Regions from separate parts of the Alkaliphilus flagellatus genome, predicted to be linked through region 1. Evidence: a T-box and tRNA genes for the amino acid it is inferred to sense, from the RefSeq annotation. Region 1 holds a T-box; the other holds one or more tRNA genes.
What was found. The T-box of region 1 lies ahead of leuS (leucine--tRNA ligase). A T-box ahead of a tRNA ligase gene usually reads a tRNA of that ligase, here a tRNA-Leu.
Positions count from the first base shown of each region.

Region 1 (8,809 bases):
TTGAACAGCAATCTCTACCACGTTGTCTATAGTCTTTGCTTCATCCCATACTGGCCATGTAGCTTCATAGACCATTCCTTCGAATCCTAATTCTTCCCATAGCTCTTCTGTAATATGAGGTGCTACTGGATTCAACAGTGTTAAAAAGATTTTCATATCTCCCTTTGTTACACTTCCGTGGTCGTAGAAATCATTAACAAGAGCCATCATGCTAGCAATAGCAGTGTTAAACTTCATATGCTCATAATCTTCACTAACCTTTTTAATTGTTTTATGAATATTACTTTCTAGCTTTTCTGTTAAATCATTGCTATCTACTAATACTTCTTGTAATCTCCATACTCTATCTAAAAATCTTCTACAGCCCTTTACTCCATTTTGCGACCAAGGTACACTCTTCTCAAAGTCTCCAATAAACATTTCATAAAGTCTTAATGTATCTGCTCCAAATTCGTTAACAACTTCATCAGGATTAACCACATTTCCTCTAGATTTAGACATTTTTTCATTATTTCCACCTAAAATCATACCATGGGAAGTACGTTTTGCATAAGGTTCTGGTATAGGAACAACTCCACAATCGTATAGGAATTTATGCCAAAATCTTGAGTATAGTAAGTGTAGAGTAGTATGCTCCATACCACCGTTATACCAGTCAATCGGTAGCCAATAATCAAGGTTTTCTTTACTTGCTAGCTCTTCATTATTGTGTGGGTCTGTATACCTTAAGAAATACCATGAAGAACCTGCCCATTGAGGCATTGTGTCAGTTTCTCTTTCTGCATTGCCACCACATTTTGGACAAGTAGTTTCAACCCATTCTCTAACATTAGCCAAAGGAGACTCTCCATTATCTGTAGGCTCATAGCTTTCTACCTCTGGCAGTAGTACTGGTAACTCACTTTCTGGCACTGGAACCCATCCACATTCATCACAATAAACTAGTGGAATTGGCTCTCCCCAATATCTCTGACGTGAAAATACCCAGTCACGAAGCTTGTAGTTTACTTTCCGTGTTCCAAGACCCTTTTCCTCTAACCATTTGCTAATTTTTTCTTTAGCATCTTTTACTTCTAACCCGTTTATAAAGTCAGAGTTAACTATTTTTCCTTCCTCTGTATCAGTATAAGCAGCTTCTTCTACATTACCGCCTGCAACTACTTCTACTATAGGAAGACCAAACTTTTTAGCAAACTCCCAGTCTCTTGTATCGTGCCCAGGTACAGCCATTATAGCTCCTGTACCATAAGACATCATTACATAATCTGAAATAAAAATAGGTATTTGCTTACCAGTAGCTGGATTAATAGCTTCAACACCTTCAATTTTTACCCCTGTCTTATCCTTTACAAGCTCAGTTCTTTCAAATTCAGATTTTTTACTAGCCTCTTCTCTATAATGAAGAAGATCATCCATATTTTTAATATAATCTGCTAGCTCCTCGATATATGGATGTTCTGGAGAAATTACCATATAAGTAGCTCCAAATAAAGTATCTGGTCTTGTTGTATAAACAGTTATTTTTTTATCTCCAGTAATCTCAAAATCAACTTCCATACCTTCAGATCTGCCTATCCAGTTTTTCTGCTGAATTTTTACTCTCTCGATGTAATCTACTAAATCTAAATCATTTATAAGTCTTTCAGCGTATTTTGTAATTTTAAGCATCCATTGGTTTTTCTGCTTTCTAACTACTTCCCCACCACATCTCTCGCAGCCACCATTTACTACTTCCTCGTTAGCAAGACCAACCTTACAGCTGTTGCACCAGTTGATGGACATTTCCTTTTTATAGGCTAATCCCTTTTCAAAAAGTTTTTGAAATATCCACTGAGTCCACTTGTAATATTCCGGGTCTGTAGTGTTTATTTCTCTCGACCAGTCGAAGGACATACCCAAAGCTTGTAACTGTTCTTTAAATTTTGCAACATTTTTTTTTGTAACTATTTTTGGATGAATTTTATTTTGGATAGCATAGTTTTCTGTCGGAAGTCCAAAAGCATCCCATCCCATTGGATATAGTACATTATATCCTTGTAGCCTTCTTTTTCTAGAAACAACATCAAGTGCTGTATATGGACGTGGATGTCCTACGTGTAGTCCCTGGCCTGATGGATAAGGAAACTCAATTAAAGCATAGAACTTTTCCTTGTCCTTATCATTTGAAGCATGGAAAGCTCCCTTTTCTTCCCAAATTTCTTGCCATTTGCTTTCAATATCCTTTGGATTATATTGCTTCATTTTCTTCAACTCCTTTATTAATATTAAGTTGTTGTAAATTATTGATTACGCAGTTTCGCAACTCAAATTTATTTGCTCCCTTCGGTCACATAAATTTGGTGCTCATTGGGTTTGACCTACCATCAATTTGCTTCGCAAATTGGGTTAGGTCATAAAAAAGACCCTTCATCCTCTATAATATAGAGGCGAAAGGCCGCGGTACCACTCTATTTGATTATCTTCATATCAATATATTGCCACAAAGACATCTATGACACTCTAAATAATCATCTCAATAACCGTAACGAGGTTGACCGATTAGGACTACTACTATTTCGCCCTAATAGCTCTGGGACGAGTTCAGCTAAGATCATTGTTATCTTCCACCAACCGATAACTCTCTAAAAATGATACAATAACCTACTACTTCCCTTCATAGCAAACTATTTAATATACTATTAAGTTGTATTGTATTGTACTAAATTATTCATCAAAAAGCAAGGATTTTTTGTTTATATTTCAAATATTTTCATTTAAGCCTGTCTAGGAAGCATTTTACCGTCTTCTTTATCACTCCAAATCCATACTAGAGCAAATCCAATAATAAATAATGCTACAATCCATAGATTTACAGTAGAAGGTAAAATACCTCTAGAAGAGCCTACTATTAATCCTGCAAAAAAGTAAGAGATCATACCTTTATATTTATCATAAAGCTTGGCCAATATATTTAATAGTAAAAATATACCTAATAAACTACCTGTTCCAAATACAAGTAGGTTTACAATCTCCAGCTCCTTTATAGAAAATAACATAATGTCATATATGCCCATCAAAATTAAAACAGAACTACCAGGAATCCCCGGAATAATCATGGCCGCACTTGACAATACACCACCAATCAAAATCACTAGTAGACTTACATCCTCTGTTTCCATAGCAAGTCCTAGTGGTTCTCCAACCATTATTGCGCCTGTAACGACTCCAGCTATCAACATTCCTAAAAAGCTACCATTTATTTTAGGACAATCCTTTAGTACGGATTTAATAGAGGCTAGTAAACATCCTAATAAAAAGGCAACTGTAGCATCACGATAATTTTCAAAAACCAGAGCAAAGGTAAAGCCACCAACAAATATTCCTCCTATAATACCTACAGCTAATGGTATATATGGTTTTATATTTAGTTTTAATATATCCTTTACCATGTTTTCATACAATCCGAAAATAAGAAAAACTGTACCTCCACTCATACCTGGCATTACCATTACAAAACCTAAAATAATCCCTTTTATAAGCAAATTCATAAATTAGCCTCCTAAAAATATACGTCTATCTAATAATAAAACTTCGATATTATCTTGCAATGGAATGTAATATTAGACAATCACCTTCTCTACTTAATATACATTAAATATTGAATACAATGCAATATACCGAGTCAAATTTCAGAAGAAATGTATATAAATTTAAAGTATAAAATATTTTGAATTTTATGTTTTAAATGTTTTTATGGAGGTATATATATAACAAATAGAACCCGGTAACTCACTACCAATCCTAAGACAACCCCATTAAACAACTAGCCCGTTGCAGTTGTTTAAAACAGAACGAGTAGCAAATTAGCAGTAGAAATTTACAATATAATTGAAGTTGTTAGAGTAGTAATAAAAATTATTGCAGCTTTTATCGCAGAAGGAGGCGTTGCAAATCATCATTATCAACGAAGATCCACCAAAAACATCTGAGGATTGGCACAGCTACTTCCGGTTCTATTTAACATAGAAGGGGTTATTTCAAATTAATGAAATAGCCCCTTTTTTATTATAATAAAAAAGCAGCAAAGCTGCTTTCACGATATACTATTTAATTACCTCATGACACGCTCTACATCTAGCTTCATAGCTTTCCTTAGCACCCACCATAATAATAGGATCATCATACTTAGCTGGTTGTCCGTTAACAATTCTTTGAGTTCTAGTAGCAGGCATTTTGCACTTCATACATACGGCAGTAAGCTTAGTTATATATTCAGCTATTGCCATTAGGCTAGGTACTACTTGGAACGGCTCTCCTCTAAAATCCATATCAAGACCAGAACAAATTACTCTCTTACCCATATTTGCAGCTTTTTGACAAATATCTACAATGTCTTCTCCTAAAAATTGAACCTCATCTATTGCAAGTACATCAAATTCTTCACTTTCTATGTATTTCAAAACTTCACTGGCACTGGTTACAGAAATACATTCCAACTGTTTTCCATTGTGTGAAGTAATATGCTCAGTAGAATAGCGGCTATCTATTGCAGGTTTAAATGATAATACCTTTAGGTTAGCAATCTTAGACCTATTGACTCGCCTAATTAACTCTTCACTTTTACCTGCATACATAGGTCCCACAATCATTTCAATACTACCATTCTTGGAGTATTCGATAAAATCCATCATCGCGCCATCTCCTCTTAATTAACATGAAAAATCAAAAGTCGTCTAATGCTATCGCATTGATTTGTATAACACTTAAATTTTCAATATTCCTTTAAAAAAATGTTTAATTTATTACTAACCTTCAGCTTTTATATAGGTAGCAGAGATATTACTTTATATATTTTAACATAAAAAATCAAGGTTAGAATAGTTGTTTCTAACCTTGATTGAGGTCGTATATGATTGATATTACATACCAAATTTCTTTTTGAATTTCTCAACACGTCCACCTTTTTCGATATTCTTCTGTTTACCTGTGAAGAATGGGTGGCATTGTGAACAAATTTCTACTCTAAGCTCTTTTTTAGTTGAACCTGTTTTAAAAGTATTTCCACAAGCACAATGTACATCTACTTCTTGATACTCTGGATGGATATCCTTTTTCATTACTTTCACCTCTCTCCTCGTACAGTTGCTATATAAAGCTAAACTAAGTCTTAGTTTATAAGCAAATTTTAACTACTACATTATAGCATAAACCATTTATGCGTGCAAGGTATTATTAAGTCATCTATATTCGCTTTTTCAACATTTCAATGAACTGCTTATTATCTTTTGTTTCAATAAGAGAACTAATAATCTTCTCCGTAACATCCTGTACCGGACTATTTCCCATAGCCCTTCTAATACTCCAAATAGTTTCAAGCTCAGCCTGAGTTAATAGTAATTCTTCCCTTCTTGTACCAGATTTGTTGATATCTACCGCTGGGAAAATTCTCTTTTCAGACAGCTTACGATCTAAATGAAGCTCCATATTACCTGTACCCTTAAATTCTTCAAATATAACATCATCCATTCTACTGCCTGTTTCAACCAGCGCTGATGCAATAATTGTAAGACTTCCGCCCTCTTCAAGATTTCTCGCAGCACCAAAGAAACGCTTAGGTTTATGAAGAGCCCCTGGATCTAATCCTCCTGAAAGAGTTCTACCAGTAGGTGGAATAGTTAAATTGTATGCCCTAGCAAGTCGAGTAATACTATCTAATAAAACTACTACATCCTTACCATGCTCTACTAATCTTTGAGCACGATTTAATACCATTTCTGCTACTTTAATGTGATGGCTTGGCAATTCATCGAAGGTGGAATAGGCTACCTCTGCCTGAATCGAACGCTGCATATCAGTTACTTCCTCGGGACGCTCATCTATAAGAAGTACAATAATTTCAACATCAGGATAGTTTTTAGCTATACTATTGGCTATAGTCTGTAATAAAACTGTTTTCCCTGCTTTGGGAGGAGCAACAATTAAACCTCTTTGCCCTTTACCAATAGGTGCAATAAGATCGATTAATCTGGTAGATAAGCCCTGTGAATTTATTTCTAGATTGATTCTTTCCTTAGGATAAATAGGGGTAAGATCTTCGAAATTAGGTCTTCTTGTAGCAGACTCTGGGTTAAGTCCATTAATACTTTTTACATAAAGAAGAGCTTTAAATTTTTCACCACTCTTTGGTGGTCTTGTAATACCTGTAATCTTGTCACCAGTTCGCATGTTAAATCTTCTAATTTGGGAAGGAGATATGTAAATATCACTATCGCTAGATAAAAAGTTTTCTCTTCGTAAAAATCCATACCCATCTGTATGAATTTCCAATATTCCCGCTGCTATATTAACTTCTTCTCCCGGTGGAATTTCATCGGTCAAATGGTTAGGCAAACCCTTTATCCGTCTTTCTTGTAGTTTAGGTTCATCTTGTAGATTATTTTCATTAGAACTTTCATCTAAATTTGTTAACATAGGCTTTTCTTCTATATTCACTTGTTCCTGCTGGTCTTCTATTAATTGAATTAATTCATCTTTTCTATATTTCGATAGGTTTTTAATTCCTAAATTTTTTGCCATTTCTTTCAAGTCCGATAATTTCATATGTTCAAACTCTGGACTGCTCAATGTTACACCTCCAAAACATCTTCTAATCAAATTTTATCCGATAGGTAACAGTTCTAAAACTCCCCCTTTGTATAAGAGGGAGCAATAACAGTACATCTCCTAGAACCACATAACCCAAGGGTACTTGTGCCAATGTAGCACGGCTCGACACGCGTTCTGGTGGAATTAAAATTCCATCAGAACTGAAGTTTTTACTTATGGGATGGTAAATAAAGCACCCCACTATTATGCTGATTGTATCATTATTAATAACTTCAGTCAATAATTCTATTTTCAAAATAATGGATTTTAGCTATTAATATAGTTTATTACCCTCTCGTTATTAACATCTTGAAAATTATTTTGCTTTCTACCTTCTGCAATCAACTTACCATTTTCTATAAATAGCATTCTGTGAGAAACGCGTTTTGCAAATAACATATCGTGGGTTATTATAAGGATTGCCATATTTTGTTTAGCCAAACCTTCTATAATACTAGCAATTCCCTCCCTCATTTCTGGATCTAGTGCAGATGTAGGCTCATCAAAACACATTACTATTGGTTCTAAGGCACAAGCCCTTGCAATTGCAACTCTCTGTTTTTGTCCACCTGATAGCTGAAAAGGATAGACATAGGCTTTTTCTTCTAAGCCCAGCTTATTCAAAAGTATTTTTGCTTTTTCCTTAGCTGTTTTTTTATTCATCTTTAAAACATTGATAGGTGCCTCAACAATATTATCCATAACATTTATATGGGGAAATAAGTTGAAACTCTGGAATACATATCCTACCTTTCTCCTTATTGTTCTCATATCTTGCTTATTACAATAAACTATACTTCCTTCCTTATCATTACATAAAAAATATTCATCAATTTTAATTGTTCCACTATCACACTTTTCAAGACCATTTATACATCTTAAGAGGGTTGTTTTGCCTGCCCCAGAAGGTCCTATCACAGTCACAATTTCTCCTCTATTTATTTGAAATGATATATTATCTAATATAATATTTCCATCAAAGCTTTTATATAAACCTTCAATTTTTAGAGTCATCTATATCCCTCCTAGCAATAATAGTTATATCTTTTTTCCAATTGCTTAAACCCTTCCGTTAGCAACCAAATAAGGAGAAGATAAAATACCCCTACCACCATTAATGGAACAAGGGAAGCGTCTCTATTAGATGCTATTTTGCCTGCCCTTAGAAGCTCCCCTAAGCCAACAACATATACTAATGATGTATCCTTGACTAAGTTAATTACCTCGTTTCCTACAGAAGGAAGGACTCTTTTAACCATTTGTGGAAGTATTATTCTTGTCAGTGTCCTTATCTTACTTAAGCCTAGAACAGTGGCCCCTTCATATTGACCAATATCTATTGACTCAATACCACCTCTGAAAATCTCCCCGAAATAAGCTCCATAATTCAATATAAAGGTTAATAATGCTGCTGTTGTTCTGTCTAAAGTTATTCCTATATAAGGAAATCCAAAGAATACAAATACAAGTTGAAGCATTAATGGTGTTCCCCTCATAATTAAAATATAAAGTTGTACTATTCTACTTATTATTTTAATTTTTGAAAGCCTTCCCAAGGCCACCCAAAACCCTAAGGGCATAGAAAACAGTAGTGTTGCTGCAAATATTTCTAAGGTAGTACTTAACCCAGATGTTAAAGACGGCAAAAGCGAATATATATATGACATTTTCTATACCTCCTATGAACTATATTAATTTTCACTAAACCATTTACTATATATTTCGTCATAGGAGCCATCTGATCTCATTTCATCTATAATATCATCAAGTAATTTTAAAATATCTTTATTTGTATTTCTAATTCCTATTCCATACTCTTCTTTACCAAAGTCCTCTGTTAAAATTCTGTACTTTTCATCTCCCTTTTGCTTAACATAATATCTTGCAAGCACTTCATCAGCTACAACAGCATCACTTCTTCCAGCCTCTAGATCCATAAAGGCTTCGTTGTTTGTATCGAATAATAGTGGCTCTCCACCTTCAAATTCTTCTACTACATCAGATTCTCTCATTACAGCATCCATTGCACTAGATCCATTTTGGACAGCTACTTTTTTATTTTTTAAGTCTTCTTTATTTTCTATTTTTGAATCCGATAATGTAACAATTATCTGCTTATTTTCAAGATAAGGTTTAGTAAAAATCACCTTTTCTTTTCTTTCTTCAGTAATTGAATATCCATTCC
Region 1 is NZ_JAHLQK010000003.1:312,910-321,718, reverse strand. It holds gene leuS (leucine--tRNA ligase) at 1-2,241, opposite strand, end outside; T-box leader at 2,420-2,666, opposite strand; gene KQI88_RS09050 (undecaprenyl phosphate translocase family protein) at 2,754-3,527, opposite strand; gene KQI88_RS09045 (thymidine kinase) at 4,083-4,670, opposite strand; gene rpmE (50S ribosomal protein L31) at 4,899-5,096, opposite strand; gene rho (transcription termination factor Rho) at 5,221-6,603, opposite strand; gene KQI88_RS09030 (amino acid ABC transporter ATP-binding protein) at 6,892-7,638, opposite strand; gene KQI88_RS09025 (amino acid ABC transporter permease) at 7,650-8,291, opposite strand; gene KQI88_RS09020 (amino acid ABC transporter substrate-binding protein) at 8,316-8,809, opposite strand, start outside.

Region 2 (8,809 bases), on a different contig from region 1:
GAATCCCCCTCATTATAAAAGTTTGTTTAATATTAATAATCATTATCAATAACAAAACAAATATAATATGCTATGATACATAGCATATCTATGATGCAATATTTGATACAAAACTAAACATTAAGTTTATGCTTCTAATACAATATATTTTGCCATATTTTCATCAAGTGCATATCTGCTATCTTTAATATTAACTATATAATTCCCTGCAAGTTTAGAAATAAGAGTAATCTCTTCTCCTTCAAAACATCCTAAAGTAAAAAGAAACTTTTTTATGTTTTCTTTACCTTCTACTTGTTTAATATTAAAGGTCTGACCGATCTTTGCTTTTGATAATAACATCACAATCTCGTCCCTTCTTACATTATATACTCATCTCGCTCTTATTGATAAAGAATATCATATTCAAATAGAATTGTCAATAGATCAAATTTAGAAATTGAATCAGCATAAATATTAGTTCATTTATATCCATTTTCTACTGTGGCCTAAGTATTTTTTAGTTTTTTATTTATATTCCTATATTTTACCTTATTTCTACTGTAAAATTTCCATAGTACAACAGGTTAAATGTAATAATTATCGAAAAGGGGTATGTATTTTGTGTAACAAAACTAAGTTGCTAGAATTAATCAATGAAATAGAAATTGTTAAGGTTGAGCTACATAACTTGATATGTAAAAAACAATACAATCTCACTGATTCAGAGGTAGTTAAACTGAGCGAATTACTTGATCAACTTTTGTCTCAGTATCACAATATAAAATAATAATTAATTAAGCATGTTTAACCTGTTGTGCTTATTATAAGCACAATACCCCTAATCTGAATCAGCATTAAAGGTTTTATGAAATGGTAATAAAATGACTACTAATAAATTAGTAGTCATTCTTAAAGGACTTTATACCGACTCTCATATGGGTGACCTTTTAATTCATACATAAATTCTGGATTAGAAGATCATTGCCTGGTCGTACCTGTTCAAATTGAGTTCCCTGCCGCTGGGCATAAAAAATATCAGCACCCTATGGATGCTGATATTTTTTGGCACGCCCTGCAGGATTCGAACCTGCGACCAACTGATTCGAAGTCAGCTACTCTATCCAGCTGAGCTAAGGGCGCATGTATTTAGATTATAAAATAGATACCTTCTAAATATAACATACTCTAATATTTTTTGCAATATACGTATTTTTCATTTTGTATAAGACACAGTAGTGTATATATAGTTGGAACTTTTATCATAAGACACATCATGTCAGCTCATATTAACTTACCTCTACACTTATTCTAATTGCTATATCTTTTTCTAGTGCAATATTTCTTGTACCGATTTATAATACTAGAAATACATAAATATATATTATCAAAAACAAAAAAGTTAGATTAGTTATCTTAATCTAACTTTTTACTTTGGCGTACCTACAGGGATTCGAACCCCGGACACATGGCTTAGAAGGCCATTGCTCTATCCTGCTGAGCTATAGATACCTATTTATTGGAGCGGAAGACGGGACTCGAACCCGCGACCCTCGCCTTGGCAAGGCGATGCTCTACCACTGAGCCACTTCCGCATGTGGTGCAGGTGAAGGGAGTCGAACCCCCACGGTTACCCGCTAGATCCTAAGTCTAGTGCGTCTGCCAATTCCGCCACACCTGCGTGTCTACGGCCTACCCGTAGAAAATATTAAGTTGGCTGGGATAGCAGGACTCGAACCTGCGAAATGACGGAGTCAAAGTCCGTTGCCTTACCGACTTGGCTATATCCCAACATTTGGGGTGGATGATGGGAGTCGAACCCACGAGTGCAGGAGCCACAATCCTGTGTCTTAACCACTTGACTACATCCACCATAAAAATGGCGTACCTACAGGGATTCGAACCCCGGACACATGGCTTAGAAGGCCATTGCTCTATCCTGCTGAGCTATAGGTACATGTTTAATGGAGCGGGTGAAGGGAATCGAACCCTCGCGATCAGCTTGGAAGGCTGACGTTCTACCATTGAACTACACCCGCATATTTAATTAATGTCTTAACATTTAATAATGTTACCATATAATCATTATTATGTCAAGTACTTATTAGTTATTAACTAAAGAAAAGTCGTATTGTGCTATCCTATCGACTTCTGGCGGACTTAAAATTCATACTGAACTTCCAAGTGCTCAGAATATAGCTACCATCCTAGAAGGTTCATTTAGCGACGAAATCTAGTATACATAATTTAAGATTAAACTTCAATCCATATAAATCTTCCTTATTAAAGATGTACATAAAATACAAAAGTTATACTTTGTTTTTCAAGGTTTTTCTTATTATTTCTCAAAAACTAATATTTAATAATTTTCATCAGATATCTAGCAATTTTACAGCTTTATATTATACTATATTTTTTATAGTACAAAGAGAAGGCAAACCGCCTTCCCCCTGAAACTATATATTAATAAAGTCCACCTTTATATTTTCTTCAATAGTAATAATACAGCAACTTTTTTCTGATCCACCTCTAGGCAAACTAGTACTGCCTGGATTAAGTAATACCATACCTTCTTCTACTGCATAAAATGGTATATGACTATGACCAAATATAACTATATCCGCATCATTTTGTTTACCTGCATAGAAGATTACATTTATATTCATTTTTACTCCATAATTATGACCATGGGTAATAAAAATTTTTTTACCATCTATTAATTCAATTCGTTCTTCTATGCCCCCTATGTCACAATTACCAGAAACTGCTACTACTTTAATATTATAATTTTTTTCTATATACTTTGCATCTTTATAGTTGTCTCCTGCATGGATAATTAAATCTACATCTTTTAAATGTTCCATGGCTAAATCAATATATTTACACATTCCATGACTATCACTAATTACACCTATTTTCAACCTACTCACCTTCTAATCGTGTTTTTAGCTCCTCTTTTAACTTTTCTAGAGCAATAGCACGATGGCTAATCTTATTTTTCCTTTCTTCTCCTAGTTCTGCGAATGTCTTACCATATTCCTCTATTATAAACAAAGGATCATAACCAAAACCAGACGTACCTTTTGGCTCGAAACCAATTACACCAGAACACTCTCCTCTTAAAACAACAATATCTCCGTTAGGAAATACAGCCGCCATGGCACAAACGAATCTAGCTTTCCTCTTCTCTAACGGAATATCTTTAAGTAGTTTAAGAAGCTTATCATTATTTTCCTTATCAGTTGCATGCTCTCCAGCAAATCGAGCTGAATATATTCCAGGCTGGTTATTTAATATATCAACCTCTAATCCAGAATCATCTGCAAGGGCTAGTTTTCCCGTTTTCTCCATAACTGTTTTTGCCTTAATTAGTGCATTTTCTTCAAATGTATTACCATCTTCTATTATTTCTAGTCCATCTAATCCAACATCCTTCATAGAAAGAACCTCTAATTGAAAATCTTTTAAAATTACACCTATTTCCTCTAACTTATGTTTATTTCCTGTTGCAATTACTGCTTGATATACAGTTTTAAACCCTTCTCTACTTTTCATTGTTGCCTCCATTATGTGCATCTTTCTCTTCAGTTTTATTTTCTTTAATTTTGCCAACTTCCTCAGCTATAGTACCTAAAACCTCTTTTTGAAGTCTAATTAGCTCAGTATTTCCTTTTTCACCAAGTCTTAATAACTCCATTAAATCTTCCCTACTAAAGGGTGATTCTTCTCCTGTCCCTTGAACCTCAACAAATTCCCCTCTATCTGTCATTACTATATTCATATCTACCTTAGCAGTCGAATCTTCTGTATAACATAAATCTAGCATAGTCTGCCCTTCTATTATACCTACACTAACAGCAGATACAAAGTTACTAACTGGTATGTATTTTAATGTTCCTTCTTCTTTAAGCTTATTTAAAGCATCCACTAATGCCACAAAAGATCCGGTAATTGAAGCTGTGCGGGTACCACCATCGGCTTGTATTACATCGCAGTCTATCCATATAGTTCTTTCTCCAATAGAATCTAAATCGACTACAGAACGTAATGCTCTACCTATTAATCTTTGAATTTCTTGGGTTCTTCCTTCTACTTTTCCTCTACTTGATTCCCTTACCTTTCTACTTTGTGTAGAACTAGGTAACATAGAGTACTCTGCTGTTATCCAGCCTTTTCCCGTATTTTTCAAAAAAGGAGGCACACGATCTTCGATAGTAGCTGTACAAATTACCTTTGTTTCCCCCATTTCTACTAATACCGAACCTTGGGCATATTTTGTATAATTCCTTGTAAATTTTACAGGTCTTAACTCGTCATAGCTTCTTCCATTATTTCTATTCAAAGATCATCTTCCTTCCCTCAAGTTATATGTATTTATAAAATGTTTTTCATATAATATTGTATCATAGTTTGCCTTTTATATACAAAAAATCATCTTTGATGATTTCAATAGTACAATAAAAAACCGAGATATTATCTCGGTTCAATTAATGTTTATTTGAATAGGTTGGTAGATTTAAGCTTACATCTGGATTTAACTTTATTTCCTTTCCTCCAGATAAAATACGAATCTGAGAAATTGAAGGTTCTATTTCTCTTAATGTAAGACCTAATTCGTAGATCATTGATTGTTGATGTGCTTTGTTATTAGGCATATTTTCAATTTCTTTACTTAAATCAATGTATGCAACTCCATCTTTTACATAAACATCATTTAACATTACACCTGCTGGTAATTCACTATACAGTCCAGTGTTTTCAGGTGCACCTTCAATTAATGCTGTTAAAACACTTTTAATATCTGCCTTTATTGCACTAACTCCTTTAGTTACTGGAATATAAAAAGAGTCTTCACCGTTGGTAGTAGTTTTGTAATATACTACAACTGGTACCTCTTCTTCTTGTAACTCTAAGCTCAAGTTAATGTTTTCTCTTTCTAGAGGAGTTTTAACTTTTGTGCCAAAGGAAAGCTTACTAATTTCCTTGCCATCTACCAATAACTGAACTTTATCAATTGCTTCAAATTCAGTTAATGTGTATACAAGTGATTGAACTATAGTCTTTTCATCAATTTCAGTATCATAGGATAGAATATTATCATTGAAATCTACTTTAGCTAATCCTTCGTTTATTGACATTCCTATTACTTCTGTTCCAGTAGGCAACACTGGTAATAATCCTACGGTAGCTAAGTCATCTCTAACTCCTGGCTCATCTACTAGTAGGCTTACAGCGGCCTTTGCAATTCCATCTTCCCAGGGTATCTTTTTCATAACTGGAACTATAATCCCTTTTTGATCTCGATAATAAAGAACGGTTTCTCTTAATCCATCTTCTTCTAGTACACCTGTATCAATAACTAAACTAACATCTTTGTCTTTTCTAAAAACTCCACAAGCAGTTAATAAAAATACGGATAAAACTATAAGCAAAATAGCTAACCACCGCAAAGATCTCATATACTCCGTCCCCCAATCATATAATTCCTTTATACTTTCCACGTGTTAGAAGAAAGTCTTATATTGCAATTATATTATAGAGGACTCTTAACTATTCATTATTTCTTCTTCAAACCTGCAAAATATCCACCACGAATAGCACGAGCATCGGTTACTGTAACAAAAGCTTTTTTATCGTGGTTATCTACTACATTATATAGTTTGGATAAATGTTTTCTTTGTAGGGATACATTTAAAAGGTGTCTTATGCCCTCTCGTCCATAGCCTTCTATTACTGTAACTCCAAAACCATTATCTCTTAGTTTTTCAACTAATTGTGTAACCTCATAGTCTGAAATTACTTGTACAATAATATTTCCTAGGGCCATTTTCTCTTCTAGAAAAATACCTACATAGTTACCTGTAGCAAAACCTGAGGCATACGCAAGCACATTTAATGGATTATCCATACCACTAAGTACCTTTCCTATTGCCAACACATAAATGGTTACCTCGACAAATCCAATACATGCAGCGATTACCCGTTTTCCCCTTACTACCATAATCATACGAATAGTAGCCATACTCACATCAGTTAATCGTGCTAAAAAAATTAATAAATAACCCAAAACAGCTTCCATATTTTCCCCTCCAAAACATTTCCTTTTAATAATTATTATACCTCAAATTTGTTTTTAATCATCTAATATTATTTATTAATATTTCAGAATTATTAACTAGAAGTTTAACACTTAATATCAAAATAGAATAGAGACTAAAAATAGTCTCTATTCTTTAATATTTATCTTGTTTCTTCAAAATATCTAACAGTTGCTTTAAACATTGCTTCTGCAACTTGTTGACGATACTCGCTTGTTGCAAGCTTTGCCTCATCTCCAGCATTTGTTAAAAAACCTGTTTCTGTTAATACTGCTGGCATTGTTGTATTTCTAAGTACAGACAGGTTATTTGGCTTTGCCCCTCTACTGTTTATATCTAAATTCTTAATCATTTCGGATTGAAATACCTCTGCAAGCTTTTTACCCCTTATATCACTGGGATGATAAAAATTTTCAAGCCCATTAGCTGTAGGTACCTTTTCTGCAGCATTTGCGTGAATACTAATGAATATATCTGCATTCAAACTATTTGCCACATCTGCACGATCTTGTAGTTCTAACTTGGTGTTAGGGGTTAGGTTATCTACACGGGTCATATAAGTTCTAAAGCCGGCTTCTGTCAATAATTTATTAAGTCTTGTAGATATATCCAATACAACTTCTGATTCATGCATCTTAAGTATTGAAGAAGTAGTACCCGGGTCTCTACCCCCATGTCCAGGATCAATAACAACAAGCATTTCTCTGTATTTAGCATTTTTATTATTTAATTCTAATACTAAATCTTGACTTTGTTCAGATGAAAGTAACTTATGTTCTACAGAATCTTGTAATTCTAATTTTACATTGTAATTACTTTGGCTTAAGTCTTCTGATATATTAATCGACTTTATAATATGGTCATTAATATTAAGACTTGCCAGTTCAAGCTCAATATCTTTTTTAGGAACTGTTACCTCTATTAAATTCGATGCTAATTGACGTCCTATACTATATCTAGTAACCGTTGAACCCTTTAGTGTAAATCTTGAAGTTGTCCATCCAGTTTCCTCATACTTTATTGCTTTAAAAGGTTCGCCCTCTAAATGTAAATATAATTTATTACCATTCACTTCTGCATAAGCTTCATTATAACCACTATTTTCTTGAAAATCTATTACTACACGTACATTTTTCTCATTTGTACCGTTATTTTCTGGTGTATGCTCAGAAACCCTAATTGTCTTTGCTACTTTACCATCTATGTTTATAAGATTATTTTTAAAGTTACTATGTAGCACTCCACCTTTAATGTCTACTACTAAACGTTCTGGGTCACTTAACTGCATTATACTATAATCAGCGACAGAATCTCCTTCAATAACAATAACTTCTTTTGTATTCATAATTTCTTTTTTTACATTACGAATATAATTAGTAAAGTTTATTACAATTTCTCCACTTTTCTCATCAAAGCTTATTTCATGTTCAGTTGACTTTCCTAACTCCATTACAACTCGAGTTACAAATGGATCATTTTGAAATTGTGATACTCTAACACCTTTTATTACCTCACTATTGCTTTGAATATGTAAAGTTCCATTACTCTCTAGCTTATTCCTGTCACTCAAATTTAATTTTGCATTATTTAGATCAATTACTAGCCTTTCAGGATTTGCTAACTTAAACTGTTTGTAATCAATTTGTTTTGATGTTTTAATACGAATTTGAGGTATAGATCCATTCATTTCAACTCTAACATCTGTAACGTCTGCAACATTTTCTTGTGGAGGCTGTGGATTGATGATAGGTTCTTCTTCAGTTTCTTTTTCAGGCACTTTAGGCATGTCTATTGAAGCAGTTACAGTTTTTTCATCCCAACCTACACTAAGTCCAAGCTCATCTGCAAAAAAACGAACCGGTACCATAGTTCTACTGTTATCTCCTATTGCAAGAAGCTTTGCAGGAATATTGTCTGGAAGTCTTTTTTGAACACCATTAACTAAAGCTACAGGGCTATCAATTTTTAAAAGTATTTCCTTATCTTTAGTCTTAACTTTTACTTCTTGTTTAGCTTCATCCCACCCAATATCAGCATTTAGCTTGTCCCCTAAATGTTCTATAATAACTCTTAATGGTACTAAAGTTCTTTCTTGATTATTTAGTGGGTAAATTATAGGAGGCACATCTGCAGATTTTACTGTTTTGCCATCTATTTTAAGATTTACTACTTGATAGTTTTTCCCTATACCATTTTCTTTTAATAAAATCTTATTCAAAGATCCATCTGCAAAAGAAACTGTAAGAGAAGTAATTAAAATTATTAGAACTAATATACTCGGAATTAATTTTCTCATTGGTCCCCTCCTATTTTTTATTAACAATTTGAACACTAGCCCACTCAATAATATTAATTTCTATTACCAATGGCTTCCTTTACTATTATTTATATCATTATGTAAAATCTTATGTCAATGAATATGGTAAATTGTAATTAATATGTAATAATACTATAGTTTTTGACGAATAAAATGGAAAAAAATTGCATATAATAAAAAATTGCGCGCAAAAAAAGAAGGACTTATGCCCTTCCCTATAATTAATAGTATACTAACTTTCAAATGCTTTATATAACTCATCTACATATGGAGGTTCTAAATCTATTAGTTTATCTCCTTTTATAACTATACGTCCTTCTTTTATAACTTTTCCAATCTCTGTTATATCCATGCCTTTACTATTAAAAGCCTCAACCATCAAATCCTTCTTATCTTGAGAAATAGTAATAACCAT
Region 2 is NZ_JAHLQK010000007.1:57,411-66,219, reverse strand. It holds gene KQI88_RS16690 (FeoA family protein) at 127-342, opposite strand; gene KQI88_RS18735 (Spo0E family sporulation regulatory protein-aspartic acid phosphatase) at 602-769, shown strand; tRNA gene KQI88_RS16680 (tRNA-Arg) at 1,046-1,122, opposite strand; tRNA gene KQI88_RS16675 (tRNA-Arg) at 1,415-1,491, opposite strand; tRNA gene KQI88_RS16670 (tRNA-Gly) at 1,500-1,574, opposite strand; tRNA gene KQI88_RS16665 (tRNA-Leu) at 1,578-1,660, opposite strand; tRNA gene KQI88_RS16660 (tRNA-Gln) at 1,694-1,770, opposite strand; tRNA gene KQI88_RS16655 (tRNA-His) at 1,776-1,851, opposite strand; tRNA gene KQI88_RS16650 (tRNA-Arg) at 1,860-1,936, opposite strand; tRNA gene KQI88_RS16645 (tRNA-Gly) at 1,945-2,018, opposite strand; gene KQI88_RS16640 (metallophosphoesterase) at 2,436-2,909, opposite strand; gene KQI88_RS18730 (XTP/dITP diphosphatase) at 2,902-3,534, opposite strand; gene rph (ribonuclease PH) at 3,524-4,321, opposite strand; gene KQI88_RS16625 (GerMN domain-containing protein) at 4,467-5,438, opposite strand; gene KQI88_RS16620 (DUF2179 domain-containing protein) at 5,537-6,058, opposite strand; gene KQI88_RS16615 (N-acetylmuramoyl-L-alanine amidase family protein) at 6,220-8,373, opposite strand; gene KQI88_RS16610 (AIR synthase family protein) at 8,627-8,809, opposite strand, start outside.
Region 2: it encodes a tRNA-Leu, which carries the amino acid that the T-box ahead of leuS (leucine--tRNA ligase) is inferred to sense. The anticodon was not compared.